2 regions of the Sphingomonas sp. BE123 genome follow, and region 1 is predicted to be linked to the other one. Evidence: predicted binding sites of a transcription regulator. Region 1 holds the regulator's gene; the other holds the start of a gene.
The links. Region 1 encodes LexA, which represses DNA repair genes until DNA is damaged. Its sites were predicted from a motif close to GTTCCNCNCTTGTTCT; they were not measured.
Positions count from the first base shown of each region.

Region 2: a site for LexA is predicted at 7,691-7,706, ahead of J2Y54_RS11355 (protein ImuA). Genes of this name have one in related genera too.

Region 1 is NZ_JAVDTW010000002.1:947,416-969,293, reverse strand. It holds gene J2Y54_RS12760 (DUF1800 domain-containing protein) at 1-1,655, opposite strand, end outside; gene J2Y54_RS12755 (D-2-hydroxyacid dehydrogenase) at 1,817-2,752, shown strand; gene J2Y54_RS12750 (aminodeoxychorismate/anthranilate synthase component II) at 2,772-3,356, shown strand; gene J2Y54_RS12745 (PilZ domain-containing protein) at 3,455-3,847, shown strand; gene trpD (anthranilate phosphoribosyltransferase) at 3,919-4,914, shown strand; gene trpC (indole-3-glycerol phosphate synthase TrpC) at 4,911-5,696, shown strand; gene moaC (cyclic pyranopterin monophosphate synthase MoaC) at 5,693-6,169, shown strand; gene J2Y54_RS12725 (PilZ domain-containing protein) at 6,304-7,188, shown strand; gene lexA (transcriptional repressor LexA) at 7,298-7,969, shown strand; gene J2Y54_RS12715 (GFA family protein) at 8,075-8,485, shown strand; gene J2Y54_RS12710 (hypothetical protein) at 8,585-8,890, shown strand; gene J2Y54_RS12705 (ComEC/Rec2 family competence protein) at 8,908-11,043, opposite strand; gene gltX (glutamate--tRNA ligase) at 11,174-12,619, shown strand; gene J2Y54_RS12695 (citrate synthase) at 12,649-13,923, shown strand; gene J2Y54_RS12690 (sulfite exporter TauE/SafE family protein) at 13,963-14,730, opposite strand; gene J2Y54_RS12685 (MBL fold metallo-hydrolase) at 14,815-15,681, shown strand; gene J2Y54_RS12680 (MauE/DoxX family redox-associated membrane protein) at 15,749-16,486, shown strand; gene J2Y54_RS12675 (MmcQ/YjbR family DNA-binding protein) at 16,487-16,849, opposite strand; gene J2Y54_RS12670 (HAMP domain-containing sensor histidine kinase) at 16,881-18,257, opposite strand; gene J2Y54_RS12665 (DUF2336 domain-containing protein) at 18,254-19,372, opposite strand; gene J2Y54_RS12660 (hypothetical protein) at 19,408-20,574, opposite strand; gene J2Y54_RS12655 (DUF1343 domain-containing protein) at 20,643-21,839, opposite strand.
Region 2 is NZ_JAVDTW010000002.1:643,505-653,003, forward strand. It holds gene J2Y54_RS11335 (sulfotransferase) at 1-928, opposite strand, end outside; gene J2Y54_RS11340 (aspartyl/asparaginyl beta-hydroxylase domain-containing protein) at 998-1,591, opposite strand; gene J2Y54_RS11345 (error-prone DNA polymerase) at 1,659-4,985, opposite strand; gene J2Y54_RS11350 (DNA polymerase Y family protein) at 4,982-6,994, opposite strand; gene J2Y54_RS11355 (protein ImuA) at 6,906-7,658, opposite strand; gene J2Y54_RS11360 (M3 family metallopeptidase) at 7,787-9,499, shown strand, end outside.

The DNA of each region.
Region 1 (21,878 bases):
GCGATGCGGTTGCTGGTGCTGGTCGAACTGTCGACGGCGGCGCGGATTGCAGTGACCGTGGCGCTCGATAGTTGCCCGGCAGCGAGCCACAGATTGATCCGGTCGACCAGATCCGCGCTGTTCGCCGCCAAGGTGGAAAGCGACCCGTAATCGGTGCGCAGATCGGTCGTGTTGTTCACCACCGCCTGCATGTAATTCACATAGCCGACGACGCTGATTTCATTGGTGATCTGCAGTTCCGGCGCGACCAGTCCGGCGGTGGCGATCGGCGTGTTCGGCGGGGTGTAGCCGGGGCGGAAGAAGTTGAACACCGACGGGCTGCGCCCCATCGACTGCGCCAGCCGGTTGGTCGAATTGCTGGTGTTACCCGTCGTCCAGTTGCCCGAGTTCGATGTCGCGCCGAATGCGCGCGCCCATGCCGTAAGGCGCATGACCGGCTCGCGCAGCTTGCCCGCGCTGGTGGCACTCGGCTCGGTCCGCGCCTCGCTGTCCATCAGGATTGCGCGGATCACCGCCTGCATGTCGCCGCGCACGCCCGATCCGTTATCGGCGAACTTCGCCGCCACGCGCCCGACATAGGCGGGCGAGGGATTGCTGGTGACCAGCCGCTGGATCAGCTGTTTCGATACGAACGGTGGCACATTGGGGTGCGCGAAGATCGTGTCGAGCGCTTGGCGGACCGCATCCGCCCCCGACGCCCCCGCCGGGACATTCGCGCCGAGGAAGGTCGAGGCGCCGGTCTCGTGCTGACCGGTGTTGAAGATCATCGCGCGGCGGTAACGGTCCGGGGTGGTATTGTCGGTGCTGTCGAGCACCAGCCCGGTAAACACCCGCGCCAGCCCCGACACGTCGGCCGGGGTATAGGTCTCGACCGGCTGTCCGGAGGCGGTGACGACGCTGCCGTCCATGTTCAGCCGCACCAGGCCGATGGTGAACAGCTGCATCAGTTCGCGCGCATAATTCTCGTCGGGGACCGATCCCGTGCGGCTGTCCGCCTTGCGGTTGCCGAGATAGGTCAGGAACGACCCCATTGCGGGATTATAGGTCACCCGATCGATCAGCGTGCGGAAATTGCCGAACGCATTGTCCATGAGGATGTCGACATAGGCGGCCATCGCGAATTGCCGCCAGCTCAGGTTCACCCCGTCGATCCCGACGACGAGGATTTCGAGCAGCGCCATGACGACACGCTGCCGCAACTGATCGCCCGCTCCGATCAGCTGGCTCCACATCGCGTTGTCGAAACCGTTCTGGTTGTTGACGTTGGCCGCGTCACTATAACCCTTGCTCACCAGCCAGTCCCACAGGCTGGTCGGGCGCGGCTTGGCGAATTCGGCGGTGATCCAGCCATCATAGCCGCGCGCCTGTACCTCGGCGATGTCGGCGGCGGTCGCGCCCATCGTCGCCTGCGACAGGAAGCGGCTGGCCTGCGCGGCGGTAACGGGTGCGGGGCTGGGCGTGGGCGTCGGGCCTGGTGTGGACACCACTCCGCCGCTGCCACCGCCGCCCGAATCGCATGCCGCCAGCGCGAGCGCGAGCCCGCTGACCCCGACCGCGGTGAAGCTACCGCCTGCACGCGCCGCATCGCCCGCGAGCGCCGGTTGCGGCGCGAGCGGTTCATCCACCGCGATCGGCGGCGATTCCAGTTTATCCATTGGTTCCACCCCGGGCGCATGGAGCCTCCCGCCCCAAATCACCCACGCCCAGCATTCCCCGTTAAGCGGACGCGCGCCAGCCAAAAAGAGTATCAATTTGTCGCAAACCAAGATCAGCGCCGCGATTGCCCCGGCGCCCGGATCGCGCCATCCTGTCCGCCATGAAAGCCGTCCTGCCAGCGCTTGCCCGCCCGCTGATCGAACCCGGCCTGCCCGCCGGAATCGACGCCCACTGGTTCACCAGCCGCGAGGAGGCGCTGGCGCTGATCGGCGATGCACAGATCGGCTGGGTCGACATGAACCGGCCCGGCTGGACCGGCGAGATCGCAGCGGCGGGCCAGCAGCTCAAATGGCTGTCGACCATCTATGCCGGGATCGACGCGTTCGACATCGATCTGCTCAAGGCGCGCGGCACGATCCTGACCAATGGCGTCGGGATCAATGCCATCGCGGTTGCCGAATATGCGGTGCTCGGAATCCTCGCCGCGGCCAAACGCTTCGATGAGGTGGTGCGGATCGCCGACCGCCGCGAATGGCCGGGCGATGCGCCGGGCAAGGTCGAGCTGTTCGAAACGCGCGCGCTGGTGATCGGCTATGGCACGATCGGGCGGATGATCGGGGAGCGGCTGGCCGCGTTCGGGGTCGCGGTCACCGGCGTCACCCGCTCGGGCCGCGACGGCACGCTCACCCCTGACCAGTGGCGCGACCGGATCGCGGACTATGACTGGATCGTGCTCGCCGCCCCCTCGACCGATGCAACGGCGGCGATGATCGGTGCGGAGGAGCTGGCGGCGATGAAGCCCGGCGCGTGGCTGATCAACATCGCGCGCGGCGACATGGTCGATCAGGACGCGCTGATCGCGGCGCTGAACAAGCGCCGGATCGGCGGCGCGTTTCTCGATGTCGTCCATCCCGAACCGCTGCCCGCAGACCACCCGCTCTGGACCGCGCCCAACACGCTCCATTCGATGCACCTGTCAGGCCGTTCGCAGACGAAGATGTTCATGCGCGCCGCCGCCCTGTTCCTCGACAATGCCCGCGCCTTTGCCGAGGGTCGGCCGATGAAGAATGTCGTCGATCTCGACGCGGGGTACTGACGCGGCTAATCCCCCTCCCATGATCCTCGTCATCGACAATTACGACAGCTTCACCTGGAACCTCGTCCACTATCTGATGGAGCTGGGCGCGGAGGTGAAGGTGGTGCGCAACGACGCGCTCACCGCGCAGGAAGCGATCGCCAGCAACGCGCAGGCGTTCCTGCTCTCCCCCGGCCCGTGCACGCCCAACGAAGCGGGGATCAGCCTCGACCTCGTCGCCGCCTGTGCGGACGCGGGCAAGCCGCTGCTCGGCGTGTGCCTCGGCCATCAGTCGATCGGCCAGCATTTCGGGGGGAAGGTGGTGCGCGGCGGGCTGATGCACGGCAAGACCTCGCCAGTCACGCATGACGGCACCGGGCTGTTCGAAGGGCTGCCCAGCCCGTTCACCGCCACGCGTTACCATTCGCTGATCGTCACCGACATTCCCGACGCGCTGGTGGTCAACGCCACCGCATCCGACGGCAGCGTCATGGCATTCCGCCATCGCGACCTGCCGATCCATTCGGTCCAGTTCCATCCCGAAAGCATCGCCACCGAGCACGGCCATGCGATGCTGGCGAATTTCCTGAAGATCGCGGGGCTTGAGGCGACGATCCCGGCGTAACGCCGGGGCCGCGAATCAATATCGGGTTAACCCCTTTGCGATACGACAGCGTCGATCCAGTCTCACCCCCGTCTCCCGGACGGGCTGCAAGGGAAGCCATGGGCGAAGCCGCCACACATGACTCGCTACCGCCCCGCATGCCGCGCCAGCAGGTGCTGCTGGGCGCGGAGATTTGCGGGTTCGGCGGCGGAGGCCCGACCAAGCATCGCGTCAAGGACCTGTCCGTGTCCGGCGCGAAGGTCGATCGCGCCGGGATGCTGCGGCCCGGCGCGACGGTATTGGTGTCGGTCGGCGTGCTCAAGGCGGTCGGCGCGACGGTGATCTGGGTCAAGGACGACCTGGCCGGGCTGCGCTTTGCCGAGCTGATCGATCCCGATGCCGCGCGGTCAAAGGCGATCATCGCCCCGCCCAAACCGCGCCCGGCAGTGGCGGTCGATCGCGGCGCGACCGCCGGATGGATTCAGGATCTGAACAGCCCGTACCGGCGCTGAGCGGCCCGCGCTTGTCCCGCCGATAACAGGAATTGCTCGACTTGGCGTTCGCGCGCCGGAATAGAGGCGGCGTGACCCACTTCAGCCTGCTCCCCGACCCCGCCAGCCCGCTCGCCCGCGAAAGCGCGGCGCAGGCATTCGCCGACATCCTCGACGGCCGCGCCGCCGAGGACGAGATCGAGGCGTTCCTGATCGCCTTGTCCGATCGCGGCGAAACCAGCATCGAGATTGCCGAAGCGGCGCGGGCGATGCGCGCGCGGCTGATCCCGGTCCGCGCACCGGCCAATGCCATCGACGTGTGCGGCACCGGCGGCGACGGGCAACATACGCTCAACGTATCGACCGCCGTGGCCATCGTCGTTGCGGCCGCGGGCGTTCCGGTGGCCAAGCACGGCAACCGCGCGGCCAGTTCCAAATCGGGCGCGGCGGACACGCTGGAAGCGCTCGGCCTCGACCTCGATCGCGCGGCCGCCAATGCCGAGGCGCACCTCAACGACTTGGGCATCGCGTTCCTGTTTGCGGCGAAGCACCACCCGGCGCTGGGCCGGATCGCGCCGATCCGCAAGCGCATCGGGCGGCGCACGATCTTCAACCTGATGGGTCCGCTCGCCAATCCGGCGGGGGTGCAGCGCCAGCTGATTGGCATCGCCCGGCCCGATTATGCCCCGATCTATGCCGAAGCGCTGGCGCAGCTGGGCGTCAAGGGCGCGGCAATCGTGGCAGGCGAAGAGGGGCTGGACGAACTGTCGCCCGAAGGCGGGTCGCTGGTGGTCAGCATCGGCGATGTCAGCCTGCCCGCGCGTGTGACCCCTGCGGACGCGGGCCTGTCCGCCCACCCGCTCTCTGCCCTCCGCGGTGGCGACGCGCAGGAGAATGCCGCAGCGCTCCGCCGTCTGCTCGAGGGCGAGCACGGCGCCTATCGCGATGCGGTGCTGCTCAACGCCGCGGCGGCTTTGGTCGTCGCGGGTGAAGCGATCGATCTGCGCGAAGGTGCGGAGGAAGCGGCGGAAACGATCGACAAGGGGCTTGCCAAAGCGCTGCTCGACTGCTGGATCGCCGCCGCATGAGCACGATGCTGGATGAAATCATCGCGGTGAAGCGCGGCGAAGTGGCGGCACGCAAGGCGACGACGTCGCTTGCCGACCTTCAGGCGCTGGCCATGGCGCAAACCCCGCCGCGCGGCTTTCGCGCCGCGCTGGATGCCAAGGCGGCAACCGGATACGGCCTGATCGCGGAGATCAAGAAAGCCTCGCCCTCCAAGGGACTGATCCGCGCCGAGTTCGATCCGCCCGCCCATGCCCGCGCCTATGCCGCTGGCGGCGCGGCATGCCTGTCGGTGCTGACCGATGCGCCCTTCTTTCAGGGGCATGAGGACTATCTGATCGCCGCGCGCGCCGCCTGTCCGCTGCCGGTGATCCGCAAGGATTTCATGATCGATCCGTGGCAGGTGCTGGAGGCGCGCAGCATCGGTGCCGACGCGATCCTGATCATCGTCGCCGCGCTCGAAGACGCGCAGATGGCGGAGATCGAGGACGCGGCGCTGGGCCTTGGCATGGACGTGCTGGTCGAAGTGCATGACGCCGAGGAACTTGACCGCGCGCTGGCGCTGCGCTCGCGGCTGATCGGGGTGAACAACCGCAACCTCAAGGATTTCACCGTCTCGTTCGACCGCACCTATGAACTGGTCGGCCGCGCGCCCGAGGGGTGCACCTTCGTCGCCGAAAGCGGGCTCACCAGCCGCGCCGACCTCGACGCGATGGCGCAGCATGGCGTGCGCTGCTTCCTGATCGGCGAATCGCTGATGCGGCAGGACGATGTGGAGGCGGCGACGCGGGCGATGATCGGGTGAGCGACCTCACCCATCTCGACGCCACCGGCGCGGCACGCATGGTCGATGTCGGCGCCAAGGCCGAAACGGAACGCGTCGCCATCGCCACCGGGCGGATCGCCATGTCGGCCGAGGCGGCGACCGCGATCCGCAACGGTCTGCTCAAAAAGGGCGATGTCATTGCCGTCGCGCGCATTGCCGGGATCATGGCGGCAAAGAAGACCAGTGACCTGATCCCGCTGTGCCACCCGCTGTCGCTCAGCAAGGTCAGCCTCGACCTGGTCCCCGACGATGGCGGCGTCACCGCCACCGCCACGGTCGGCTTGATCGGCCGCACCGGGGTGGAGATGGAGGCGCTCACCGCCGTCACCGTGGCGCTGCTGACCGTGTACGACATGGCCAAGGCGCTCGACCGCACGATGGAAATCGGTGCGGTGCGGCTGATCGAAAAGCGCGGCGGCAAGTCCGGCGACTGGCGCGCGGAGCAGGGTTAACCGACGCCTTACCGCGCTCGCTCAGTGAATCTTGATGGCCCCGGCTGCACCTTGATGCAGTTCAGTTGTGGGGCGTTATGTCGGGTTCGGCGCGGTCGGCCGTATTTTCTTTGTCGGGCGGATTGGAGCAGGTGGTGCCGGCCACCGGCGACAACACGACCCCCGGACGCCTGATCGATGCCGATGGCGCGCGCGATTGCTTCGTCCATCGCATCACGGCTGCCGGCGCGACCCTGACCATGACCGGACCGGTCACGCACGGCACGCGCGCCACGATCGAATTCCCGTTCGGGGTCAGCGCCGAAGGATCGGTCGACGGCGACGATCCGGCCGGTTTCACCTTCCGCTTCGACGCGCCGCTCGACGTGGTCGGCGCGCTGGCCCGCTGCCTCGCCGCGCTGCCCGCGGAGCGCCGGCAGATGCCCCGGATCGAGCTGCGCCAGCGGCTGTGCATCCGCCATTCGGGCCAGGTCGATTTCGCCTGGACCCGCAACCTGTCTCCCGCCGGCCTCGGCGTCGAAACGCGCGCACCGCTGGCGATCGGCGCGCCGGTCGAAGTCACGCTCGACGGTCTGCGCCCGATTACCGGCGAGGTCCGCTGGACCGAACGCGGCCAGGCCGGGCTCGCCTTTGACAGCGAACTGGGCTGGCAGGTGCTGATGCCATGGCTGCGCCAGGTCGCGAACCGGCGCCCGCCGGTCGCGCACGCGCCGATGCCCGGTGCAACCTCGCCGCTCGGCGCGGTGAAGAACGCGATCAAGCTCGATGCCGCCACCCATGTCCGTTCGGGCAGCCGCTGGTGGAATGCCCAGATCACCGCGCTGAGCAATGCGCTGGTCGAGTTCGAAAGCGATATCGAATTCGCGCCGCTGTGCGGCCTGTGGCTGTCGCTGCCGCAGATCGGCGGCTGGCCGATCCGCGTGATCGAATGCCATGGCGCGCGCCATGTCGCCGAATTCCGCCTGCCGCTGCGCCCGCACGACATGGCCCGATTGAGCGAAGCGGCGCGCCCGCGCTGACTCCTGCGGCGACTCGCGGGAAATCCTTGGACCGTGCCGATCCCACCGCTTGACGCGATGTGGAACAAGGCGTAAACGTTCCGCGTCTGTTCTGGATAGGGGACGTGGAATGCTTACCAGGAAGCAGCATGAGCTGATCTGCTTCATCGCCGACAGGCTGGCCGAGACGGGCGTCTCGCCCTCGTTCGAGGAGATGAAGGACGCGCTCGACCTCAAGTCCAAGTCGGGCGTTCACCGCCTGATCTCGGCGCTGGAGGAACGCGGCTTCCTGCGCCGCCTGCCCAACCGTGCGCGCGCGCTCGAAGTGGTCAAGATGCCCGAGCGGGGCGAGACCAAGAAGGCGGCAGCGCCCAAGTCGACGGTGGTCGCGATGCCGCGCCCCGCGCCGCAGCCGGCGAACGACGTGATCGAAATCCCGCTCCACGGCCGCATCGCCGCCGGTGTGCCGATCGAGGCGATGGAGGGCTCGACGATGCTCCCCGTCCCCGCCGCATTGCTTGGCTCGGGCGATCACTACGCGCTCGAAGTTGCCGGCGATTCGATGGTCGAGGCCGGGATTTTCGACGGCGACTATGCGCTGATCCGCCGCCAGGAGACCGCGCGCGACGGCGAGATCGTGGTCGCGCTGATCGACGAGATGGAAGCGACGCTGAAATATTTCCGGAACGAGGGCAGCATGGTCCGCCTCGACCCGGCGAACCGCAGCTACGACCCGCAGCGTTACCGCCCCGATCAGGTGCGTGTGCAGGGCAAGCTGGCCGGCCTGCTGCGCCGCTACTGAAACCCGAACCAGCCCCTCCCCCTCAGGGAAGGGGTTGGGGTGGGGCGGTGCGGCAAGGGCGAATACGCCAAGCCGAGCCCTTCGCGGAACTAAGGGAGAGTGAGCATGACCCTGACCGGCGGATGCCATTGCGGCGCGGTGCGCTACGCAATCGACGGCGAACCGCTCCACGGCGGTCAGGCGCTCTGCCACTGTACCGACTGCCGCCGCTGCGCCGGGGCACCGATGGTCGGTTGGGCGATGTATCCTGAAGACGCGCTGACGGTCACGCAGGGGGCGCCCCGCGAATATGCCTCGTCCGACACCGGGCGCCGCTGGTTCTGCGAGATCTGCGGCACCGGTCTGTTCTATCGCAATGCGACCAACCTGCCGGGCCTGGTCGATGTCCAGGCATCGACCCTCGACGACCCCGACGCCGTCCCCGCCGCCGCGCACATCCAGACCGCCGACCGCATCGGCTGGATGAAGGATGCGCATGGTCTGCCCGAATTTGAGCGGTTCCCGGGCGGGGCCTAGGACCGCGACATGCCCTATTCCGGTGCGCGCGCGCGTGGGTCTGGTTGTGTCGTGGGCCTGCTTGTCTCCCTCTTGGCGCTGGCGGTCACTTATGGGTTCGTGACCGGGTATCTGCCGGTGCGCCCGTTTGACTCGGATCGCTGGAAGCAAGTGGAGCGCGCCGACGATCAGGCCCGTATTCACATGATCGCGCATCTCATGTGGAGCAGGAAGCTAGACGGCCTGAACCGCAGCGAGCTGGTCGCGCTGCTGGGCGCACCGTCCGACGCCAGCTATTTCCGCGATCGCGACTATGTCTATTGGCTCGGGAACGAGCGGTCGCTGCTGTCCATCGACTCCGAATGGCTCGTTGTCGATGTCGATGCGGCGGGTCGCGTGTCCAACTATGAGGTCGTGCGCGACTGAGTTGGGCGGCGCCCCCCTCACCGCCCCGGCATCACCGTCTCCGCCTCCAGCCACGGATGCCGTGCGCCCGGGCGCCGCACCGTCACCACCGTCGGCCGCGCGCCGAAGGTGATCGCCACCCCGCCGGTTTCCGCCAGCGTCGCGCGATCCAGCTTCAGCCATTTCGGCACGCACCCGCGCGGCAGCCAGCGGTCCGCGACGATGATGTCCGCCGAGGCACAGAATTCCACCATCGCGCGCCACGGCACGCGATAGCCGCTGCGCGTCGCCGCGATCCGCCATTCGCGCCCGCCGCGCTCGACCGCCACCATGCACAGATCCGCGCTGCACCGCGCATCGCGCTGTTCGGCCAGCGCCGGGAGTTCGGCATCGACCCCGCCATTCTCGGCGAGCGTGTCGCGCACATAGTCCCCCGCCCGGTCGCGCAGCAGCGCCAGTTCGCCATGATCCATCCGCAGCGCCAAATGCCGCCCGTCCCCGGTCACCAGCAGGTCCGGCATCGGCGTCGCCAGCGCCCATACCGCCCCCACCGCAACCGGCAGCAGCCCCGCCAGCCGTACCCGCGTCCGCCACAGCGCGACCCACAGCCCGCCTGCGACCATCAGCGCATAGGCCCCGCCCGGCATCGCGGGCAGCATCGCTAACGCACCCGGCGCATTGGCCGCCGTGTGCGCGATCCACAGCAGCAGATGCAGCCCCCGCTCAGCCACCCACCAGAAGGGCGCGCCCAGCCCGACTGCATCGAACACGAGCCCCGCCGCCTCGAACGGCATCACGACGAATGTGGTCAGCGGAATCGCCACGATATTGGCGAGCGATCCGTACAGGCCGGACTTGTGGAAATGGTAGAGCGCGATCGGCGTCAGCGCGATCTCGACCACCAGGCCGGTCAGCAGCAGCGACGCAACGCCCCGCAGCAACCGCGCCCCCCAGCCCTCTTCGCGCCGCTCGAACCAGCCGCGCACGCGCTGGTTTTCGTACAGCGCGACGATCGCGGTGACGGCGGCAAAGCTCATCTGGAAACTCGGGCCCATCAACGCCTCGGGCCACAGCAGCAGCACGACCACCGCCCCGAACGCCACCAGCCGCAACGTGATCGCCTGTCGCCCCAGCATCATCGCCGCCAGCACCATCAGCGCCGCGATGCACGATCGCACCGTCGGCACCTCCGCCCCGGTCAGCAGCGTATAGCCCACCGCCGCCAGCCCGGCGACGCCCGCCGCAATCACCGGCAATGGCCAGCGCAGCGCCAGCGTCGGGCTGAGCGCGAGCAGCCGCAGCACCAGCAGCATCGTCGCGCCGACCACCGCCGTTACATGCAGCCCGCTGACCGACAGCAGATGCGCCAGCCCCGACCGCCGTAGCGCCTCGGCATCCTCCTCGCTGATTGCACCCCGGTCGCCGGTGACCAGCGCCGCTGCAATCCCGCCCGCACTCCCGTCGATGCGCGACTGGACATGCGCGGTCAGGCGTGCGCGCAGCCCGCTATCGGCCCGCCCCGGCGCCAGCACGGTGACCGGCGCAAAGCCGCGCCCGGTCGCGCCCAGCCCGTCGAACCACGCCACCCGCTCGAAATCATAAGCCCCCGGCACGGCGGGCGGCGCGGGCGGCATCAACCGCGCGCGCAACCGCACCCGCGCGCCGGGAGTCAGCCCGGCGGGCACGTCCTTCACCGCCAGATTGACCCGCACCAGTCCGGGCAGTCCGGTCCCGACATCGGTCGCGATGCGCAGCCGTACCAGCGCGCGCGCGGGCAATGGCTCGATCCGTGCGACTGTCCCCATCACCTGCACCACCGCTGGACGCGCCAGCACCGGCGCGGAAACCCGCTCCGCCCGCCACCACACCAGCGCGCAGCCCAGCGCGACCAGCAGTCCGGCCCAGGCCAACGCCCGGAGCATCCGGCCGCTGCGTCCCAGAGCCAGCGCTGCCGCCGCGAGTGCAAGTCCACCAAGGATCACCGCGCCCCACCGCGCCGCGTCGGCCAATGCGAACCATGCGGCGATCCCCGCGCCGATCATCACCGGCACCCACAGGAACAGCTGCCCGCGCTCGGCCTCCAGCCAGCGCTCGACCCGCGCGCCAATGCTGCCCGGCCATGCCGGGGTCGGGAACCGCACCGGCCCCCATGCGCGCGCGGCGTCGGTCCCCATCGGGCGTGCAGCTTGGGCCAGCCATGATCCCTACGCAACCCACTCCAATCCCCTACGTATCACTGCGGTTTGAAGCGCGCCGCACCGCGTGCTAGGGGCGCACCCGGCCATCCTGGCCGCCAATGACAAGCTGGAGATTGCGCGGTTGAGCGCTGCACCTGAGCCCGCCACGGGCGCCACCATCGTTACGCGCTTCGCGCCCTCGCCCACTGGCTTCCTGCACATCGGCGGCGCGCGCACCGCGCTGTTCAACTGGCTGTTCGCGCGCCATCACGGCGGCAAGTTCCTGCTGCGGATCGAGGATACCGACCGCGCGCGCTCGACCGAGCCTGCCATCGCCGCGATCCTCGACGGGATGCGCTGGCTCGGCCTCGATTGGGATGGCGAGGAAGTCTATCAGTTCGCCCGCGCCGATCGGCATGCGCAGGTCGCGCACGCGATGCTCGAAAGCGGCCATGCCTATCGCTGCTGGATGACGCAGGAGGAAATCGCCGCGCAGCGTGAGGCGGCGCAGGCAGCGAAACAGCCCTATCGCATCCGCAGCCCGTGGCGCGACCGCAATGACGGCCCGCTCGACCAGCCCCACGTCGTCCGCATCCGCGCCGAGCGCGAGGGCGCGACAACCATCCGCGACCTCGTCCAGGGCGAAGTGACGGTGCAGAATGCCGAGCTGGACGACATGGTCCTGCTGCGCTCCGACGGCACGCCGACCTATATGCTCGCGGTAGTGGTCGACGATCACGACATGGGCGTGACCCACGTCATTCGCGGCGACGATCACCTCAACAACGCGTTCCGCCAGCTCACGATCATCCGCGCGATGGGTTGGGCCGAGCCGACCTATGCCCATATCCCGCTGATCCACGGCGCGGATGGGGCGAAGCTGTCGAAGCGGCACGGCGCGCTCGGCGTCAACGACTATCGCGACGACCTTGGCGTGCTGCCCGAAGCGCTGTTCAACCATCTCCTCCGCCTCGGCTGGGGCCATGGCGATGCCGAGATTATCGACCGCGAACAGGCGATCGAATGGTTCACGCTCGACGGCGTCGGCAAGTCGCCATCGCGCTTCGACCTCAAGAAACTCGACAGCCTCAACGGCCATTATATCCGCGCCGCCGACGATGCCCGGCTGGCCGAGCTTGCCGCGAAATTCCTGCCGTTCGAACCGACGCCGGAGCAGCGCGATCTTCTGCAGCGCAGCATGCACGCGCTCAAGCCGCGCGCTGCCAGCCTGATCGAAATCGCGAACGGCGCCGCCTTCCTGTTCGCCACCCGGCCGCTGCAAATCGACGCGGATGCGGAGCCGCTGCTTGAAGGTCCGGCACGCGAACTTATTTCGCAACTGCACAGCGCGCTTGACGCGGTGGCGGACTGGAATACGGAAGCACTCGAAGCTGCGGTACGTGAGGTCGCGGAGTCGGCAGGCGTCAAACTGGGCGCGGTGGCACAGCCATTGCGCGCGGCGCTTACCGGCAAGCGCACCTCGCCGGGGATTTACGACGTGCTCTTCTTGCTGGGGCGCGACGAAAGCCTCAGCCGCATTGCAGATCAGATGACGGCCTCCCCGGGCGCATGAAACGGACGGCTGAAGGAAAGGAAGTGACGATGACCGACTCCACCCTCAATCTGGGCGACAAGGCATATCCCGTACGACAGGGAAGCGTCGGCCCCGAGGTCGTCGACATCCGCAAATTCTATGCCCAGACGGGCAAATTCACCTATGATCCGGGCTTCACCTCGACCGCATCGTGCGAGAGCGCCCTTACCTATATCGACGGCGACCAGGGCGTGCTGCTGCACCGCGGCTACCCGATCGACCAGCTCGCCGAGCAGTCGAGCTTCATGGAGGTCGCCTATCTGCTGCTGAACGGCGAGCTGCCGAACGGTGACGAGCTGGGCAAGTTCACCAACACCATCACTCGCCACACGATGCTGCATGAGCAGCTCGCGACCTTCTATCGCGGCTTCCGTCGCGACGCGCACCCGATGGCGATCATGTGCGGCGTGGTCGGCGCGCTCTCGGCCTTCTACCACGACTCGACCGACATCAGCGATCCGCACCAGCGCATGGTGGCCAGCCACCGCCTGATCGCCAAGATGCCGACGATCGCGGCGATGGCATACAAGTACAGCGTGGGTCAGCCGTTCCTGTATCCGGACAACTCGCTGTCCTACACCGGCAACTTCCTGCGCATGACTTTCGGCGTGCCGGCGGAGGAATATGTCGTCGATCCGATCATCGAATCGGCGATGGACAAGATCTTCATCCTCCACGCCGATCACGAACAGAATGCGTCGACCTCGACCGTGCGTCTCGCCGGCTCGTCGGGCGCCAATCCGTTCGCGTGCATCGCGGCGGGCATTGCGTGCCTGTGGGGCCCGGCGCATGGCGGCGCGAACGAAGCCGCGCTCAACATGCTGCGTGAGATCGGCCGTCCGGAGCGCATCCCCGAGTATATCGCCCGCGCCAAGAACAAGGACGATCCGTTCCGCCTGATGGGCTTCGGTCATCGCGTGTACAAGAATTTCGACCCGCGCGCGAAGGTGCTGTCCAAGGCCGCGACCGAAGTGCTCGACAAGCTCGGCATCAGCGATCCGGTGCTCGACACCGCGCGCGAGCTTGAGCGGATCGCGCTCAGCGACGATTACTTCATCGAAAAGAAGCTCTACCCGAATGTCGACTTCTACTCGGGCGTGATCCTGTCGGCGATCGGCTTCCCGACGACGATGTTCACCGTCCTCTTCGCCCTCGCCCGCACCGTCGGCTGGGTCGCGCAGTGGAACGAAATGATCAGCGATCCCGACCAGAAGATCGGCCGTCCGCGCCAGCTCTACACCGGCCCGACCCAGCGCGATTACGTGCCGGTCAGCCAGCGTTGATGTGACCCACCCCCTCTCCGGCGCGCCGGGGAGGGGGTTTCACAGATTGGTGGCGACGAGATAGCCACCGACCGCGATCACCACGACCGCGAACAGCCGCTCCAGCAGCCCCTTGCGCGCCGCCATCCGCTTGCCGAGCGCGATGCCCGCCACCGCGCCGCCGATGCCGCCCAGCAGCATCAGGCCCGCGATGCGCCAGTCGACAAAGCCCGACACCGCATAGGACCCTGCCGTCGTCGCGCCGAGTGCGCTGACGACCACCAGCGACGTTCCCGCTGCCTGGGTCATCGACATGCGCGTCGATGCAATCAGCGCCGGGACGATCAGGAACCCGCCGCCGATCCCGAAAAAGCCGGATGCCAGGCCGACCAGCAGTCCCGCCGGCACGAGGCGCGGGATGAGCTGCCCGGCGCTGGCGCGGGTCAGCCGCACCTCGGGCCGGTCTGCGCCGCCGCGTTTGCGGAACATCGACAGGCCGATGACGACCATCAGCAGGCCGAACAGCATCAGCAACCGCGCCCCGTCCATCGCCTTGCCGGCTTCGGCGCCGACCGCAGCGCCAGCGACGCCGGCGATCGCGAAGACCGTGCCGCACCGCCACTTGACCGTTCCTGCCCGCGCATGACCGACCAGGCCCGCCAGCGCATTCGCCGCCACCGCGACCGCAGCCGTGCCGATCGCCGCATGCGCCGATCCGACGCCGACAACATGGACGAGCAACGGCACCGCAAGAATCGACCCGCCGCCGCCCACCAGTCCCAGCACCAGGCCGATCAGCGCCCCCGACAGGATCGTTGCCACCCACATCGCCGGCCTCCATTGACCGAGTTACATTAGCTATTGCTGATTTAGATAGTGCTCATATATTGTCAATCAGTGATGGAGGATAGCATGCAGCCGCTGATCGAGGCGTTTTTCGATACCCCGACCAATACCGTGACCTATCTGGTTGCCGATCCCGCAACGGGCACGGCGGCGGTGATCGACCCGGTCCATGATTTCGACCCCGAAAGCGGGGAAGTCGATACGGCGTCGGTCGACCGCGTGCTCGACGCCGCGGCCGCGCGCGGCTGGAACATCGCGATGGTGCTCGAAACCCATGCCCATGCCGACCATCTGTCGGGCGCGCCGCTGATCAAGGAGCGGACCGGGGCCTGGATCGGCATCGGCGAGCATATCCGCGACGTGCAGAAGATTTTCCGGCCGGTCTTCAACCTCACCGATCTCACCCCCGATGGGTCCGATTTCGACCGGCTGTTTGCCGATGGCGAACGCTTCGCGCTGGGGGAACTGGAGGTCGAGGTGATGCATGTGCCCGGTCACACCCCCGCCGACATCGCCTATCGCATCGGCGACGCTGCCTTTGTCGGCGATACGCTGTTCATGCCCGATTACGGCACCGCTCGCGCCGATTTTCCGGGTGGGGACGCGCGGACCCTGTACCGCTCGATCCGCAAATTGCTGTCGCTCCCGGACGACACGCGCCTGTTCCTGTGCCACGACTACAAGGCACCGGGCCGCGCCGACTATCGCTGGGAAACCACCGTCGGAGCCCAGCGCCGCGAGAGCGTGCATGTCCATGATGGCGTGAGCGAAGACGCGTTCGTCGCGATGCGCGAAGCGCGCGATGCGACGCTGGCGGTGCCGCGGCTGCTGCTGCCGTCGATCCAGGTCAATGTCCGCGCCGGGCGCTTGCCCGAAGCCGAGGCGAATGGCGTACGCTATCTGCGCATCCCGGTGAAAGCCCGCACGGCGTAACCGTACCCTGCCGACCGGCGGCGGAGCCGATCGGCCGGCGGGGCGTTGCCCCATCGAGGAGCCTGTCATGTCCGACCGCCCGACTGCCACCCTGTTTCGCATGGTCATGCCGGGGCATATCTGCCCCTATGGGCTGAAGGCCAAGGCGCTGCTGGAACGCAAGGGATTTGCGGTCGACGACCGGTGGCTCAAAAGTCGTGCCGAGACCGATGCCTTCAAGGCGCAGCATGGCGTTGCGACCACACCCCAGACCTTTATCGATGGCGTGCGCATCGGTGGCCATGACGATCTGCGGCGGCATTTCGGCCTGCATGTCCGCGAAAAGGGCGCGACCAGCTACGCCCCGGTAATCGCCTTGTTCGGAATGATGGCGCTGATGGCGCTGGCGGCCAGCCATGCCGCCTATGGTTCGCCCTTCACGATCCGCGCGGCCGAGTGGTTCATCTCCTTCAGCATGGTCGCACTCGCCATCCAGAAGCTTCGCGATGTCGAAAGCTTTTCGACGATGTTCCTCGGTTACGACCTGCTCGCGCGGCGCTGGGTGCCCTATGCCTATTTCTACCCCTTTGCCGAGGGGCTGGCCGGCATCCTGATGACCGCGCAGGCGCTGCACTGGTTGTCGATCCCGCTCGCCGCGCTCATCGGCAGCGTCGGCGCGGTTTCGGTGTTCAAGGCGGTTTATGTCGAACGGCGCGAACTCAAATGCGCCTGCATGGGCGGCGACAGCAATGTCCCGCTCGGCTTCATCGCGCTGACCGAAAATGTGATGATGGTGGCGATGGCGGTATGGATGCTGCTGCGCTGATCAGCCGCGCGCGTCCAGTTCCCTGACCAGCCGTTTGGGCGCCTGAGCGCGGTAGCTTTCCTCGACCCATTCGCGCAGCTGGCCCATGTCCGGGATCGCCGCCGCGTCGCACTCGAACGTGACCCAGCCGCTCTTGCCCAGGCCATAGCCGGTGGGCCGCGCGAACGGCAGGTCCAGCGCCATCGCGCCGGTGTAGTGCAGCTTCACCGACATGCGGAAATCGTCGCCGGTCGTCAGATAGGCAAAGGTCTTGTCATTGACCGCCAGGTCCGAGTGATCCGGCCACGGCGCCTTGAGATGCGCGCCGGGCAGGGTCAGCCCCCATTGGCGCAGCGCATCGATGATTTCGCGCGGAGATGCCATTCGCCCCCGATAGCGCGTTCCGGGTGTCGCGTCAGCCCTCGCGCGCGGGCAGGGTCAGGACGAAGCGCGCGCCCTGTCCCGGCGCGCTGTCCACGGTGATATCACCGCCCATCGCCCGGGCAAGCCGCCGCGCGATGTAGAGACCCAGGCCGCTGCCGCCCGGTTCGCTCGGATCGACCCGTCCGAATTTCTCGAAGATGCGGGCATGATCCTCTGCCGCGATGCCCTTGCCCTGATCGGCGACGATGACACAGCCGAGCGCGCCCTCGCGCTCCAGCCGCACCCAGACCGACCCGCCTGGCGGCGAATAGCGCAGCGCATTGCCGATCAGGTTGACCATGATCTGCAGCACGCGGCGAAACTCGCCGGTGGCGGGCAGGCGCTCGTCCGCCTTGGGCTTGTCGATCCGCACATCCGCTTCGCTCGCGCGCACGGCAAGCAGCCCGGCCGCGCGGCGCGCGATATCGGCCAGGTCGACCGGCTCGGCCTCAACCTGGAAATCATCGCGCTCGACCGCGCTCAGGTCGGCCAGATCGTCGACCAGCGACAATAAATGCCGTCCGGCATTGGCAATATCGCCGGCATAATCGGCATAATCGGCGCGCAGCGGTCCATCGACCTGCGCGCTGATGCTGTCGGCGTTGGCGATGATGCGACTGAGCGGCTGGCGCAGTGCGCGGTCGAGCCGCTGTCCGAATTCGGACGTGAACACCGCTGGCGGCGCAGGCGGCTGGACGGGCGCCTCCGCTGCCGGATCGATCATTTCGGCAGCGCCGCTGAACCCGGCAAAGCGGCCCAGCGCGTCGACCCGCGGGCTGGCCGAAAGCCGCACCCGGCGGCCGGTGCCGCGCAGTTCGGCTACCTGCCCCTCGAACCGGCCCTGTTCGGCCGCGGCAGTAAGGATCGGCAACGCCCCCTCGTCATCGGCTTCCAGCGCGAACAGCAGCGTCAGCGGCTGGCCAAGGATCTTGCCGGCGTCAAAGCCATGGCGCGCGCCCGCTTCGATCGACAGATGCGTCAACCGCATCGCCGAATCGCATTCCCACACCCAGTCGGCATCGCTGCGCAGAAAATCATCCTCGCGCGCCGCGTCGGGCACCGCCCGCCACGCAGCGCGCGGGCGCCATCCGCTGACCTCGAGGCGCACGCCATCGGCATCCGGCTCGGCGCGGACCCACAGGTCGATGTCATCCTCGCCATCGGCCGCGATGATGTTGCGGGAGATCGCGACGCCGAGCCGCTGGGACAGGCGCGCGATCGACGCGATCTGCGGGATCGCCAGCGGTGCGCCCTGACGCCCCCCGGCGCGGGCGTTGAGGTCGGACAGGCGCGGTTCGGCGTCGAGCAGCCGCCCGTCGCGCCCGACCCGGCCGATGGCGACGGGCAGATGGGGATCGATCGCGTTCATGCCGGGCCCCGCCGCAACGCCTGGACGGCGGCGCGATAATCGACGGGAAGCCGCAGCCCGGCCAGTGCCGCGCGGGCATCCTCGACCGTGATCGCCATGATCGTATCGATCTGTTCGGCAAATGCCTCAATGTCGCGGCGCGGATCGGCTTGCGCGAGGGCAAGGCCGAGCCGGGCGATTGCAGGACGCTCCAGGCCGAGCGCGCGAAGCGCGACCCACAGCCGGCTGCTCGCGCTGTCGAGCGCCAGATCGCGCGCCACCGCATAGTCGACGCCCAGCGCATGGGCGAGCAGGCCGGCAAACAGCGTTACCCGCCGATCCCCCAGCGCCTCGTCGAGCAATTCGGGCAGCTCCTCGGGTCGCGCATCGATCGCAACCGCAAGGCGCATGACCGCGGCCTCGACCCGGTCGCCTTCATCATGCGCGGCCAGGCTGCGCTGCGCCGCCTCGGCCAGCACCCGGTCGAGCAGCGCCGCGCCGCTCATGTCGCGTTCGGAACCGCCGGGAACGCACTGCCGCAGCGCCGCCGCGACCCACCATACCAGCCGGTGATGCAGTTCCGCCGACAGGTCGGTCTGCGGCAGCGGACCCTGTTCGGGGACGCTGCGCCGCCGGCTTTCGGCGATCAGCAGCCCCATTGCGCATTGTGCAAGGACGCGGTCGGGGTGCTGGACCAGCCGGTTGACCAGGCTCGGCTGCTCCGGATCGTCATGCGCCTGAATCGGCAGCGCCGCCGCCAATTGTTCCTGACGCACCTGCGCGATCAGCTCGGCCATCAGGGTGCGGTCGCGCAACAGGCCCGATTCGCTCAACGCGGCAAACACGCCTGTCGACCGCGCCAGCGATTCGGCCAGCTCGCCCTCACCCTGCGCCTGCAGCTGCCGGATGCCATGATCCCGCAATTCCCCTTCGACCGTATCGATCAACGCACGGATCAACCGCGCCAGGCCGAGCCGGGTACGCTCGTCCAAACGATGGGAATCATGGATAAAAAAGTCGGCAATCGCGCCGGACAGTCCATCGTGCGCGGCATCGTCCGCCGCCGCGGCATGCGCGAGCAGCGTGCGTGCGCCCATCTGGACGCCGTCACTCATGTCGACATTCGGGTCAGACATGGTCCCCGGACTAGCGGAATGCAGTTAAGGGCGCCCTAAGGCTTTTCCCGTTGGCTCTCAACCGCAGCGGCCAGCGTCACGAATGCGTAGATCGCAATCACCGCAAGGCCCCAGCTGACCCGATCGGCGATCGCAAACGGGGTCACCAGCAGCAGATATGCCGCGGGACTGCCCCACCAGCGCCGGATCACCGCCTGGCTGCGTTCGGCAATCGCGGTGGCGGCGATCGTTACCAGCGCGAGGATGGTGCCGTCGAGCGTCGCATCGACCCGCATCTCGCCAAGGCCGAGCGCGCCCACCACGGCGCCGACGATCGCGCCGATCAGCGCCTCCTGCATCAGCGCACGCTTTTCCTCGCCACGCAGCGCCGACAGCGCGGCGCCGGTCGCCAGCGCGGCGACGCCGGGCAGCGCGATCGCCGCGCCCCAGGCATGACCAAAGGCGATCAGCGCGGTGGCGGCAGCGCCGGCGACGGCACCGCCAGCCATCAGCAACCAGCCCGGCAGTCCCTTTTCGACGACCTTGGGCAGGACCAGACGGGCGATGCGGGTGAAGACGTGGCGGTCGGCCCAGCTGGTCCGGCGCTCGGTCAGTGCCGCCAGCACGGCATTGCTGCGGCTGGCCAGCGCGGCGCCGTCGCGCTCAACGCCATGTCCGGCACGCACCGCCGCGGTCGACAGCGCAACCTGTTCGGCATCGGCCTGAACGATCACGCGCAACAGCGTCGACTGAAAATCATAATCGGGCGGGAAGTCGGCAATATCCTTGATCCGCTGCGCCGGTGCGCGCGCGACTCCGGCCCAGCAGCTGCGCGAATCGACCCGTTCCAGCGCGGCGGCCGGGTCCTGGGTGACCAGGATCGCGTCCTTGCCCTCATGCGCCATCTTGTCGATCACGTCGTCGGTCGTGACCAGGCCATCGGCGATCACCACGACATGCGCGAGCGGATGCACCCGCGCCGCCGCTTCGGCCGCCGATCGCACGATATCGACCGGCACCCCGCGCTTGGCCGCGCGGCTGACCGCGCCGAGCAGCGCCGGGGTGACCCGGCTCACCGCGACCAGGATATGCCCGGCCCCAGCACCGACCAGCAAGCGCGCCTGATATTCGAGCAGCGTCATGCCGCCGAACGGCAGCGTCGCCGCGAGCGTTCCCGTACGGTCGCCCGCATCCTCGGTCGCAAAGATCAGCCCTGCCAGCATATTGATCCGGTTAGGCGAATTGATTCGGCGGGGGAAGGGGCAGAAATCCTCCCCGGCACGGAGCGGAATCAGTAGCGCAGGAAACGCTCACGCATTGCGGCCCACGCCGCCTCGTCCGCGCCCGCCGCCGCATCCAGATCGCCCGGCGCCGCGCCGGCATCATCGACCCACGCCCGCAGCCCCGGCCCGCCATTGATCACATCGATCGCCAGCTTCTCGAACTCATATTCATACGGAAAGTCGCGCCACAGATCATAATCCGGGTACAGCGACCGGATCGCCTTGAACCCCAGGGCCTGCAACCGCCACGGGCGGAAGGCGGCATGGTCGTACCCAGCCCCTTCGGCATGGATGAACACGCCGCTGCACAGCTGCCCGACATGCTTGTGGAACGTCGGCTGGAACCAGAAGTCGCGCAATGTGCAGCCCGCGGTCCACTCCGGCGCAATCCGGCGCATCTCCGCGATCACTGCCTTGCCATCGATATCGGGCGCGCCGAACAGCTCCAGCGCGCGCGTCGTCCCGCGCCCTTCGGACAGCGTCGTCCCCTCCAGCATCACCGTGCCGGCATAGGCGCGCGCCATGTTGACGTTGGCGGCATTGGGGCTGGGGTTGATCCACACCCGCTCGGGCGGCCAACCGAAGCCCGGCGCCGCATCGGGCGCCCAGCCCTGCATTTCGATCACGCGATAGGCGACGTCCAGCTTGAACTGCTCGATGAACCACGCGCCCATCTCGCCCAGCGTCATGCCATGCCGCATCGGCATCGGCCCGGCGCCGACAAAGCTCTCCCATCCGGGCAGCAGCGTCAGCCCCTCGACCGGGCGGCCCGCCGGGTTGGGCCGGTCGAGCACCCACACTTCCTTGCCATGCTCGGCTGCGGCTTCGAGCATGTAGAGCAACGTCGTGACATAGGTGTAGATGCGACAGCCCAGATCCTGCAGGTCGATCAGGATCACGTCGAACGTATGCATCGACTGGCCGGTCGGCCGCCGCACTTCGCCATACAGGCTGAACACCGGCATCCCGTAGGTCGGGTCGGTATAGTCCGGCGACTCCATCATATTGTCCTGCAGGTCGCCGCGCACGCCATGCTGCGGACCGAACATCGCCGACACGGAAAGCCCAGCCGCAACCAGCGCATCGACGCTGTGCGTCAGGTCCGCCGTCACCGACGCCGGATGCGCGAGCAGCGCGACGCGGCGGCCCTTGAGTTGGTTGAGCAAAGCGGGGTCGGCGAGCAGCCGGTCGATACCGAAGTTCATGGCGCTTCAGGTGCCGAACCTTGTGCCGCAACGCAATCG
Region 2 (9,499 bases), 310 kb from region 1:
GGGCGGTCGCGGCGTCGAGATAGCGGGCCAGCACGGCGGCGCCCTGGTCCTCGATCGACGTGATGGCCGGGGTGCTGCCCGGATCGGGCGCGATGCCCGGCGCCATCCCGGCCGAAAAATGCATGCCCGGCATCGCCATGTGCGACACCATCACTTCGCCGGGGTCGCGGTACAGAAAGATCCACGGCGTTGCGGGAAAGGCGGCACGGAACAGCGGCAGCGCGAGGACATGCCACGCATCGAGCTTGAGGAAATAGCGCGTCGCATCGCCAGCGCGCCGGCGCCCGATCGCCGCGACGATCGCCTGCAGCGCGGCGACCTGTTCCGCTGTCGGTACACCGGCGGTCAGCGCCCATTGCACCACCGCATCGACCGGCGCGGCTTCGGACGCGACAATGTGCTGCGGCACGGCGGCAAGCATCTGCGCGACCAGCGTCGATCCGCAGCGCGACATGTGGAACACAAGCCCGTCCGGCGCCGGTAGCTGCGCGTCGGCGGCGCCGGCGATCAGCGCGGCAAGGTCGGTACGGGTGCGCAGGATGCGGCTGAGCGGGCGCGATGCCATGCGGATCACGCTGTCTTCGAACAGTGGCTCGCTCAGCCGGCGATCGCCGAACCATGCCCAGTCGAACGCCGGGCCGGCAGCGCCGGGGACCGCGCGAACCGGCAGCCAGCCGGTGGCGGGCCAGCGATCGAGCGTGACCGGCGCTGCTTCAAACCGCGAGATGCCGAGCGGGTCGGGCCCGGGATCGGCCAGCGTCGTCAGCGCCGCGTCGGGGTCGAGGCCCAGCATGTCCGCGATGCTGCGCACCTCGTGCGCGAATGCTGCCGGATCTTCGTGCTGGCCGAGCCGCGCCTGAAGTGCCGGGCTGGCCAGCACCGCGTCCCGCACGCTGCGCGCGGCCACCGTCCCGCTGTGACTGTGCATCCCGTGTCTCCCCCGCCTGCGCCGCGGTCCGGCGCGATCCCTGTCGCTGTGTGCGGACGGAAACGCGATTCAGCAAGCCGCCGGTGCGGCGGCGGCAGCAGCCAGCTGATCGGCCAGCCAGTCATTGACGGTCGCGTCGATCACCAGATGCACCCGGCTGGCGCTGCCGCGATTGACCACCGCGTGCGGATCGCTCAGCCGCAGATACCAGACTTCGCCCGGCTGCATCGTCACCGGGCGCGCGTTGAGCAGAAAGCTGACATCGGGGTTGGTCGTGATCGGGATATGGATGCGCGCAGTGCCCAGTTCGACGGCAAGGTCGTGGTCGCGATGCGGCTTGATCACCGAACCGGGCGCCAGCCGCATCAGCCGCACTGCGGTCAACGGGCAGCGAAAGGCTGCCAGTACCGCGCGGAAATAGGGCGTTTTCTCCAGCAGCGCGCCGTCGACATAATCGTCGGTGGTTGGATCGGCATAGATCATCATCACCGGGTGCGTCGCCCCGGCCTTGTGCCGCAGCGGCAGCACCGACCAGTCGCCCTCGTAATTCTGGCGGACCAGATGGGCGATCCAGTCGCGGTCGATGTGCGCCAGGTCGGCCGCCAGCCGATCGGGGTCAAAGGCCATTGCCAGCTTGAGCCGGTCGGGGAGCGCAGGTGCCATCGGTGCCATTAAGCCCGGGATCGCCGGGCAAGGCGAGTCGGAACTTGGCCTTTCCGCCGTGCGCCGGTCAGTGAAAGTCGCGCGAGCGCACGGGAATCCGGTCCGCCGGGTCGCGCCAGTGGCTGCTGTCATAGGGCTGCGGCCAGCGCGGTCCGGCCTCGCGCGGGTCGGGGCCGCCGCCATGGCTGGCGCCATCGCCGGGCATGGTCATGCGCGGCAGGTCGATCTCGCCGATCTCGCGCAGCATGCCGGTCAGGTCGGTGATCGCGTCGGCAACGACGTGGATGACGATGCCTTCGCGCTGCACCCGCCCGCGAATGCCCAGCATCGTCGCGGTCATCACGGTGCGGCGATATTGCTCGAACCGGTCGGACCACAACACCGCATTGGCGATGCCGCTTTCATCCTCCAGCGTGATGAACACCACGCCTTTGGCGCTGCCCGGACGCTGGCGCACCAGCACCAGCCCCGCCACCTCGACCCGCGCGCCGTCCTTCATGCCGGTCAGGTCGCCGCACGGGCGGATGCCGCGCGCTGCCAGCGTGCCGCGCAGGAAGGTGAGCGGGTGGGCGCGCAGCGACAATTGCGTCGCGCGATAATCCTCCACCACCTCGCGCCCCGCAGTCAGCGGCACCAGCGCGACCGGCGCCTCGCTACTCTCGGCCCGCGTCCGCCCCTCGCGCAGGTCGGCGGCGGCGAACAGGTCGAGCGGTTTGTTGGCCAGCCCCTTTATCGCCCACAATGCCTGCCGCCGGTTGAGCCCCAGCGCCGCAAATGCATCGGCCCGCGCCAGCCGTTCGAGCGCGGCGGGCCGCACGCCCGATCGCCGCCACAGCTCCTCGATCCCCGTAAACGGCCCGCCGGCTGCCCGCGCCGCCAAGATCGCGCGCGCCTCCGCCTCGGCCAGCCCATGTACCATGCGCATCCCCAGTCGCAGCGGCATGAGCCCCGCCCAGCCCGCATCATCGCCCCAATAGGCCGCATGGCGCGGGCGGCGATTGGGCTGGCCTGTGATCAGCGCGGTATCCCAGTCGCTGGCGTTGATACACACGGGATGCACCTCCACCTCATGCGCGCGCGCATCGCGCACGATCTGCGCCGGAGCGTAAAATCCCATCGGCTGGGAATTGAGCAGCGCCGCGCAGAAGATGTCCGGGTGGTGGCACTTCATCCAGCACGATGCGACCGCGATCTTGGCAAAGCTCGCCGCATGGCTTTCGGGAAAGCCGTAATTGCTGAACCCCTTGATCTGCTCGACCAGCCGTTCGGCAAAGTTGCTGGCAATGCCGTTGGCCAGCATCCCTTCGATCAGCTTCGCCTCGAACGGCCCGATCCCCCCGGTCGATTTGAACGTCGCCATCGCGCGGCGCAGCCGGTCCGCCTCGCTCGGGCTGAACCCCGCGCCGACGATCGCCACCTGCATCGCCTGTTCCTGAAACAGCGGCACGCCCAGCGTCTTTTTCAGCACCGTCTCAAGCGCGGGGGAGGGATATTCGACCAGCGCCGGATTCTGTCGCCGCTTCAGATAGGGGTGGACCATATTCCCCTGGATCGGCCCCGGCCGCACGATCGCGACCTGGATCGCGATGTCATAGAAATTGACCGGCTTCATCCGCGGCAGCATCGACATCTGCGCGCGGCTTTCGATCTGGAACACGCCCAGCGTATCGGCCTGGCGGATCATGCGGAAGGTCGCCGGATCGTCCTCCTGCATCACCGGCGACGCCATCGTCAGGCGCACCCCCTTGTGCGCGGCGAGCAGATCGAAGCTGCGCCGCATGCACCCCAGCATCCCCAGCCCCAATATGTCGACCTTCATGAAGCCGAGATATTCCAGGTCCACCTTCTCCCACTCGATCACCTGTCGGTCGATCATCGCGGCCGGTTCGACCGGGACCAGTTCGTGCAGCGGATCGCGCGTCAGCACGAAGCCGCCCGGATGCTGCGACAGATGGCGCGGCGTCCCGATCAGCTCGCGCGCAAGGCTCAGCGTCAGCGCCAGCCGGTGATCGCCCGGATCCAGCCCCAGCGCGGCGACATGTTCCTCCGGCACCCCGTCGCTCGACCAGCCCCACACCTGGCTCGACAGCGCCCCGGTCAGATCCTCGGGCAGCCCCAGCGCCTTGCCCACCTCGCGCACCGCGCCGCGCGTGCGAAAGCGGCTGACCACTGCGGTCAGCGCGGCATGGTCGCGGCCATAGCTGTCATAGATCCACTGGATCACCTCCTCGCGCCGCTCATGCTCGAAATCGACATCGATATCCGGTGGCTCCTTGCGCTCGGTCGAAATGAACCGCTCGAACAGCAATTGATGCTTCACCGGGTCGATCGACGTGATGCCCAGCGCAAAGCAGATCACCGAATTGGCCGCACTCCCGCGCCCCTGGCACAGGATCTGCTGGCTGATCGCGAACTGCACGATCGAATTGACGGTGAGGAAATAGGGCGCATAGCCCATCTGCTCGACCAGCCCCAGCTCATGCTCGAGCAGGTCGAGATGCGCCTGTGACGGCCTGCCGCCGAAGCGCTGCATCAGTCCGCTGGTGGCCAGGATGCGCAGCGCCTGTTGCGGCGTCTGCCCTGCCAGCACCTCTTCCTGCGGATATTGGTGGCGCAATTCGCGCAGGCTGAAGCTGCACCGCTCGGCAATCGCCGCGCTCGCATGCACCGCATCGGGCCAGCGCGCGAAGCGCCGCGCCATCGCCTCGGGCGATTTGAGATGCCGATCGACGCTGCGTTCGCGCTTCAGACCCAGCGCGTCGATCGTGCAGCCTTCGCGGATCGCCGTCACTACATCCTGCAGCATCCGCCGGTCGGGATGGTGGTACAGCACATCCCCGGTCGCGAGCGGGGTCAGCCCAAAGCGCCGCGCCTCGGCATGCACGTCATTCAGCCGCACCGCCTCGTTCGGGCGGCGCAGTGCGGTCATGCAGACATGGCCGGACGCGCCGAACAGATCGGCCATCCACGCCAGATCACCCTCGACACCACGCGGCACCAGCGCACCGACCAGCCCGTCGCAATATCCGGCGACATCCTCCCAATGCAGGATGCACTGGCCCTTTTCGCCGCGCTGCGCATCGACCCGCGCCTTGCCGAGTGTCAGCAGGCGGGTGAGGCGGCTCCACGCGGCGCGGTCCTGCGGCCATACCAGCAGCGACGCCCCGTCGGCGAGGTCGAGGCGACAGCCATAGACCGGGCGGATCGCGATACCCTGCTGCGCCAGCTGGTCGCACGCGAACAGCGCCTGCACCACCCCGCCCAGCGAATTGCGGTCGGTGATGCCGAGTGTTCGATATCCCATCAGTGCGGCTGCGGCGAACAGCTCCTGCGGCGACGACGCCCCGCGCAGGAACGAGAAATGGGTGGTGACCTGAAGCTCGGTGTAGCTCACCCGAACAGTCCGTGGAGATACCAGCTGAGGTCGCCCGTCACCGCGCGCTCGCCATCGCCGCGGCGGAACAGCCAGTAACGGTGCCCGCCCTCATCCTCGACCCGGAAATAGTCGCGCACGGCATGCGTCTCGGCCGAACGCCGCCACCATTCGCCGGCGATCCGCTCCGGCCCGTCGGCGCGCACCACGCGCACCGTGCGCCCGCGCCAGGTGAAGCGGCGCGGCGGCTGGTCGGGCAGTTCGGCAAGGACATGGTCGAGCCGCTCGGGCCGCGCGAGCAGCCGCGCCGGGCGTGGCCAGTCGGGGCGCCACGGGTCCGGCGGTGCCGACGACTGCAGCTGGCGGACATCGTCCGGCTTCATCCGCATGGCGCCGCGGTCGGGAGGATCGAGGATCGCGTCGCGCCCGACACTGCGTTCGGGCACATCGCTTTCGACCGGACGGCTGCGCCATATCCGGCGCGGGCCGATGCGCGTGGCGAGCGTGTCGGCGAGCGGGGCAAGGTCGGGCTTGGCCTCCTCGTCCAGCCGCTCGTCGAACGGGCGTGCGGCCAGCGGCTCGGCGCGGCGGACGTGCAATGCGATGGCGTCGATGCCATAGCCCGGCTCCACATCCTCGATCCGCCGCGCGATCAGGCGGGTGAGGTGCAGCGCGTCACGGCTGGCACGGGCCAGGCCGATGCGGATGCGCTGCGGCACCCCATCGACCCGGTCGGCAACCAGCTCGACCGCGCGTGCGCCGAGCCCAGCGGCCTCCAGCGCGACGCAGAGTTCGGGAACCAGCGCACCGATCCAGTGCGCAATTCCCTCGGCGGTCGCGACCGGTTCGGCAAAGCGCCGCTGCACCGCGATCGCCTCACGCGGAACCACCGGATCGAGCGGTTCGGGCAGGGTGCCCAGTGCCTGTTCGAGCCGGGTGACCAGCGCTCCGCCGAACCGGCGGGCAAGCGGCGCACGCGGCATTGCGGCGAGCGGCCCGATCCGCTCGACCCCCAGCCGCCGCAGCAGCTCGACCGCCGCCGGATCGACGCGCAGCGCGGGGATGGGGAGCGGGGCGAGTGCGTCGGCCTGCTGGCCGGGCGCGCAGATCAGCACGGCATCGCGCACCGCGAAATGCGCCAGCGCCCAGGCCGCACCCGGCGTATCGGCAATGGCGATCCGTGCGCGATAGCCGCGCCGCGCCAGCAGCCGCACAATGCGCCGCGCCATCCGCGCCTCGCCACCATGCAGATGCGCGACACCGGTCAGGTCGATCAACAGCGTGTCGGCCCCCTCGACCGCGACGCTCGGCGCCCAGCGCCGCGCCGCCAGCAGCGCCAGGCTGTGCAGTGCAGCCAGATCGCCCGCCGGATCGGCCGGGCGAATGTCGAGCCCGGACATCAGCGCCCGCGCCTGGGTCACCGCCATTCCCGGCACGATACCCAGCGCGCGCGCGGCCGGGCAGGCGGCGGCAACCAGCACGCGATTGCCGGTGCGGATGGAGGTGACGAGGGGAATCAATTCCTCCCCGGAACGGGGAGGGGGACCGCCGGCGAAGCCGGTGGTGGAGGGGGCCCACCCCGAAGCGGATCGCCTGCCTGGGGCCCCCTCCACCAAGCCGCTTCGCGTCTTGGTCCCCCTCCCCGTTCCGGGGAGGATTTTTGCGGGCGGCTCCCCCGCGGGAACCTGGCTGCGCACCTCATCCGACTGCATCGGCCGAAACGGATTCCCTGCGGCTTCGTCACGCCGCCCAAGTTCGCGCCGTGTCGGCTGCTGATGCGCGGGGAGCGCGGCAATCTGGCGCGCGCGCTCCTCGCGCGCCCAGCGCGCGCCGGGGCGCCAGCCACCGCCGCGCGGGACCGAACATGCCTGTTCCTGTTCCGCCGCCGCCGCGTCGCTCAACATGCCCAGCGTCGCGTCCAGCGCGATGCCGGGCGTGGTTTCAGGCGGCAGCGGCGGTCCGGTTCGCTCCGCCTGCCACAGCCGTTCGATGGGCCAGTCGGGCAGGTAGAGCGCAGCGACCCGTTTCATCGCACGCCTCCACTTGGATTTCGAAAGGATCGCCCCCCTTTTGCCGGGCCAGGCTCAGCTGCCAGCGCGCGCGCCCGACGCCTTCGACGGGCAGCGGAGAGGACGGCGCACAGCCTACGCGCCAGCGCGTCACCGCCGCCGATGGGGCGGCCAGCGGGTCGCCGCCCTGGCGCGGATGGCGCTTCATCAGCAGCGCGATGGTGCGCCCGCCCTCGGCCGCCAGCTGCAGCCGCCGGGTCGCCGGCATCGCCACGCGCTGCGCTTCGCCCACCACCGCGCCCAGCCCGCGATGGCGCAGCCCTTCCTCCATGATCGCCAGCAGCTCGTCATCGTCCTTCGCCTCGGCATAGAGGACGCGCTTGGGGGCCAGCCCCGCCTGATACAGGCCCGGCGCGAACAGGTCGCGCCGCCGTACCACCCACAGCACCGGCCCCCAGGCGCGCGCGGCGATCCCCGCCACGAACAGGGTCGCGGCGGCATCGTCGGTCAGGTCCGCGCTCGCCCCCGCTACCTCGTGCAGCGCATCGAGCCGCAGGCCACCATCGGCCAGCCGCGCGTCGAGCCGCTGCATGCCGAACGGCAGCACCGGGCGACGGCGAAAGCCGGTGCCTTCGATTGCGCTCAGCGTTTCGCGCAACTGGCTGATGATCGCGGGATCGGCCATGATCCGGGTACAGACTCCGACTCGGGGAATATGTTCCTATTTTGTTCTAACCGTTCGTCGAGTCAAGCTTGCCAATCGGCGATCGTGCCGTATCAATTGGCTATCACACCATCTCCCAGGGGAAGTTCATGAAGCCCGTATCCGGCGCGATTCTGCTCGCCACCGCCTCGCTCCTGTCGATCCTGCCCGCCGCTGCCCAGACCCCGGCGGCCAAGTCTGCGCCCGCCACCGTCGATGCGACGCCGATGCTCGCCCCGTGGCCCGGCCCGTTCGACGGGGTTCCGCAGTGGGACAAGGTGACCCCGGCGATGTTCCCGGCGGCGTTCGAAGCGGCGATGGCGGAAGCGCGCGCCGCCTTCATTAAGGTGCGCGACAACCCCGAGGCGCCGACCTTCGCCAACACGATCGAGGCACCGGCCAAGGCGACGACGTCGCTGTCGCGCGTCTTCCCGGTGTGGGGTGTCTATACCAGCAACCTCGCCAGCCCCGAGGTGCAGAAGATCGCGCGCGAATGGAGCCCGAAGCTGTCGGCCTTCTCGACCGAACTCAGCCTCGATCCCAAGATGTTCGCGCGCGTGAAGACGCTCTACGACAAGCGCCAGACGCTCGGCCTCAATGCCCAGCAGATGCGCCTGCTCGAGCGCACCTATCGCGATTACGTCACCTCGGGCGCGCTGCTGAACGAGGCGCAAAAGGCCGAGATCAAGCGCATCAACGGCGAATTGTCTGTCGCCTATACCGAATTCAGCCGCCGCGTGCTGGCGGATGAAGAAACCGCGATCATCATCGATAACGAGGCGGACCTCGCCGGCCTGCCCGACAGTTTCAAGGCGAGCCTGGCGGAAGAAGCCAAGGCGCGCGGGCAGGCTGGCAAATGGGCGGTCAAGAACACGCGCTCGTCGATGCAGCCCTTCCTGATGTACGCCACCAACCGTGCGCTGCGCGAGAAGGTCTATAACGCGTACATCAACCGCGGCGACAATGGCGGCGCCAACGATACCAACGCGATCATCGCCAACATCCTGAAGCTGCGGCAGGAACGCGCCAAGGTGCTCGGCTTCAAGACCCATGCGCATTACCGCATGGACGACACGATGGCGGAAACGCCGGAGAATGCGACCAAGCTGATGATGTCGGTCTGGCCCGCAGCGGTCGCGCGCGTGAAGCAGGAAGTCGCCGACATGCAGGCGCTGGCCGATGAGGAGGCGAAGGCGGGCAAGGGGCCCAAGATCAAGATCGAGGGCTGGGACTATCGCTACTATGCGGAAAAGGTCCGCAAGGCGAAATACGACCTCGATGAGAGCGAGGTGAAGCCGTATCTTGAACTCAACAACATGGTCAACGCCATGTTCTATGCCGCAGGGCGGCTCTACGACCTTGAGTTCAAGGAAAATACCGGCGCGATCCCGGTGTTCCAGGCCGATGTCCGCACGTTCGAAGTCAAGCGGTTGGGCAAGACGATCGGCGTCTTCTACCTCGACAATTTCGCGCGCGCGGGGAAGCGTTCGGGGGCGTGGGCGACCAGCTATCGCAGCCGTTCGGGGCTGCGCGGCGACGATATCGTGCTGGCGTCGAACAACAACAACTTCACCAAGGGCGGCAATGGCGAGCCGACGCTGATCAGCATCGACGACGCCTCGACCTTGTTCCACGAATTCGGCCACGCGCTGCACAGCCTGCTCGGCCAGGTCTATTATCCGGGCCTCGCCGGCACGCCGCGCGACTTTGTGGAATATCCCAGCCAGGTGAACGAAAACTGGCTGCTCACCCCCGACGTGCTCAACCGCTTCGCCAAGCACTACAAGACCGGCGAGGTGATTCCGGCGGCACTGGTGGAAAAG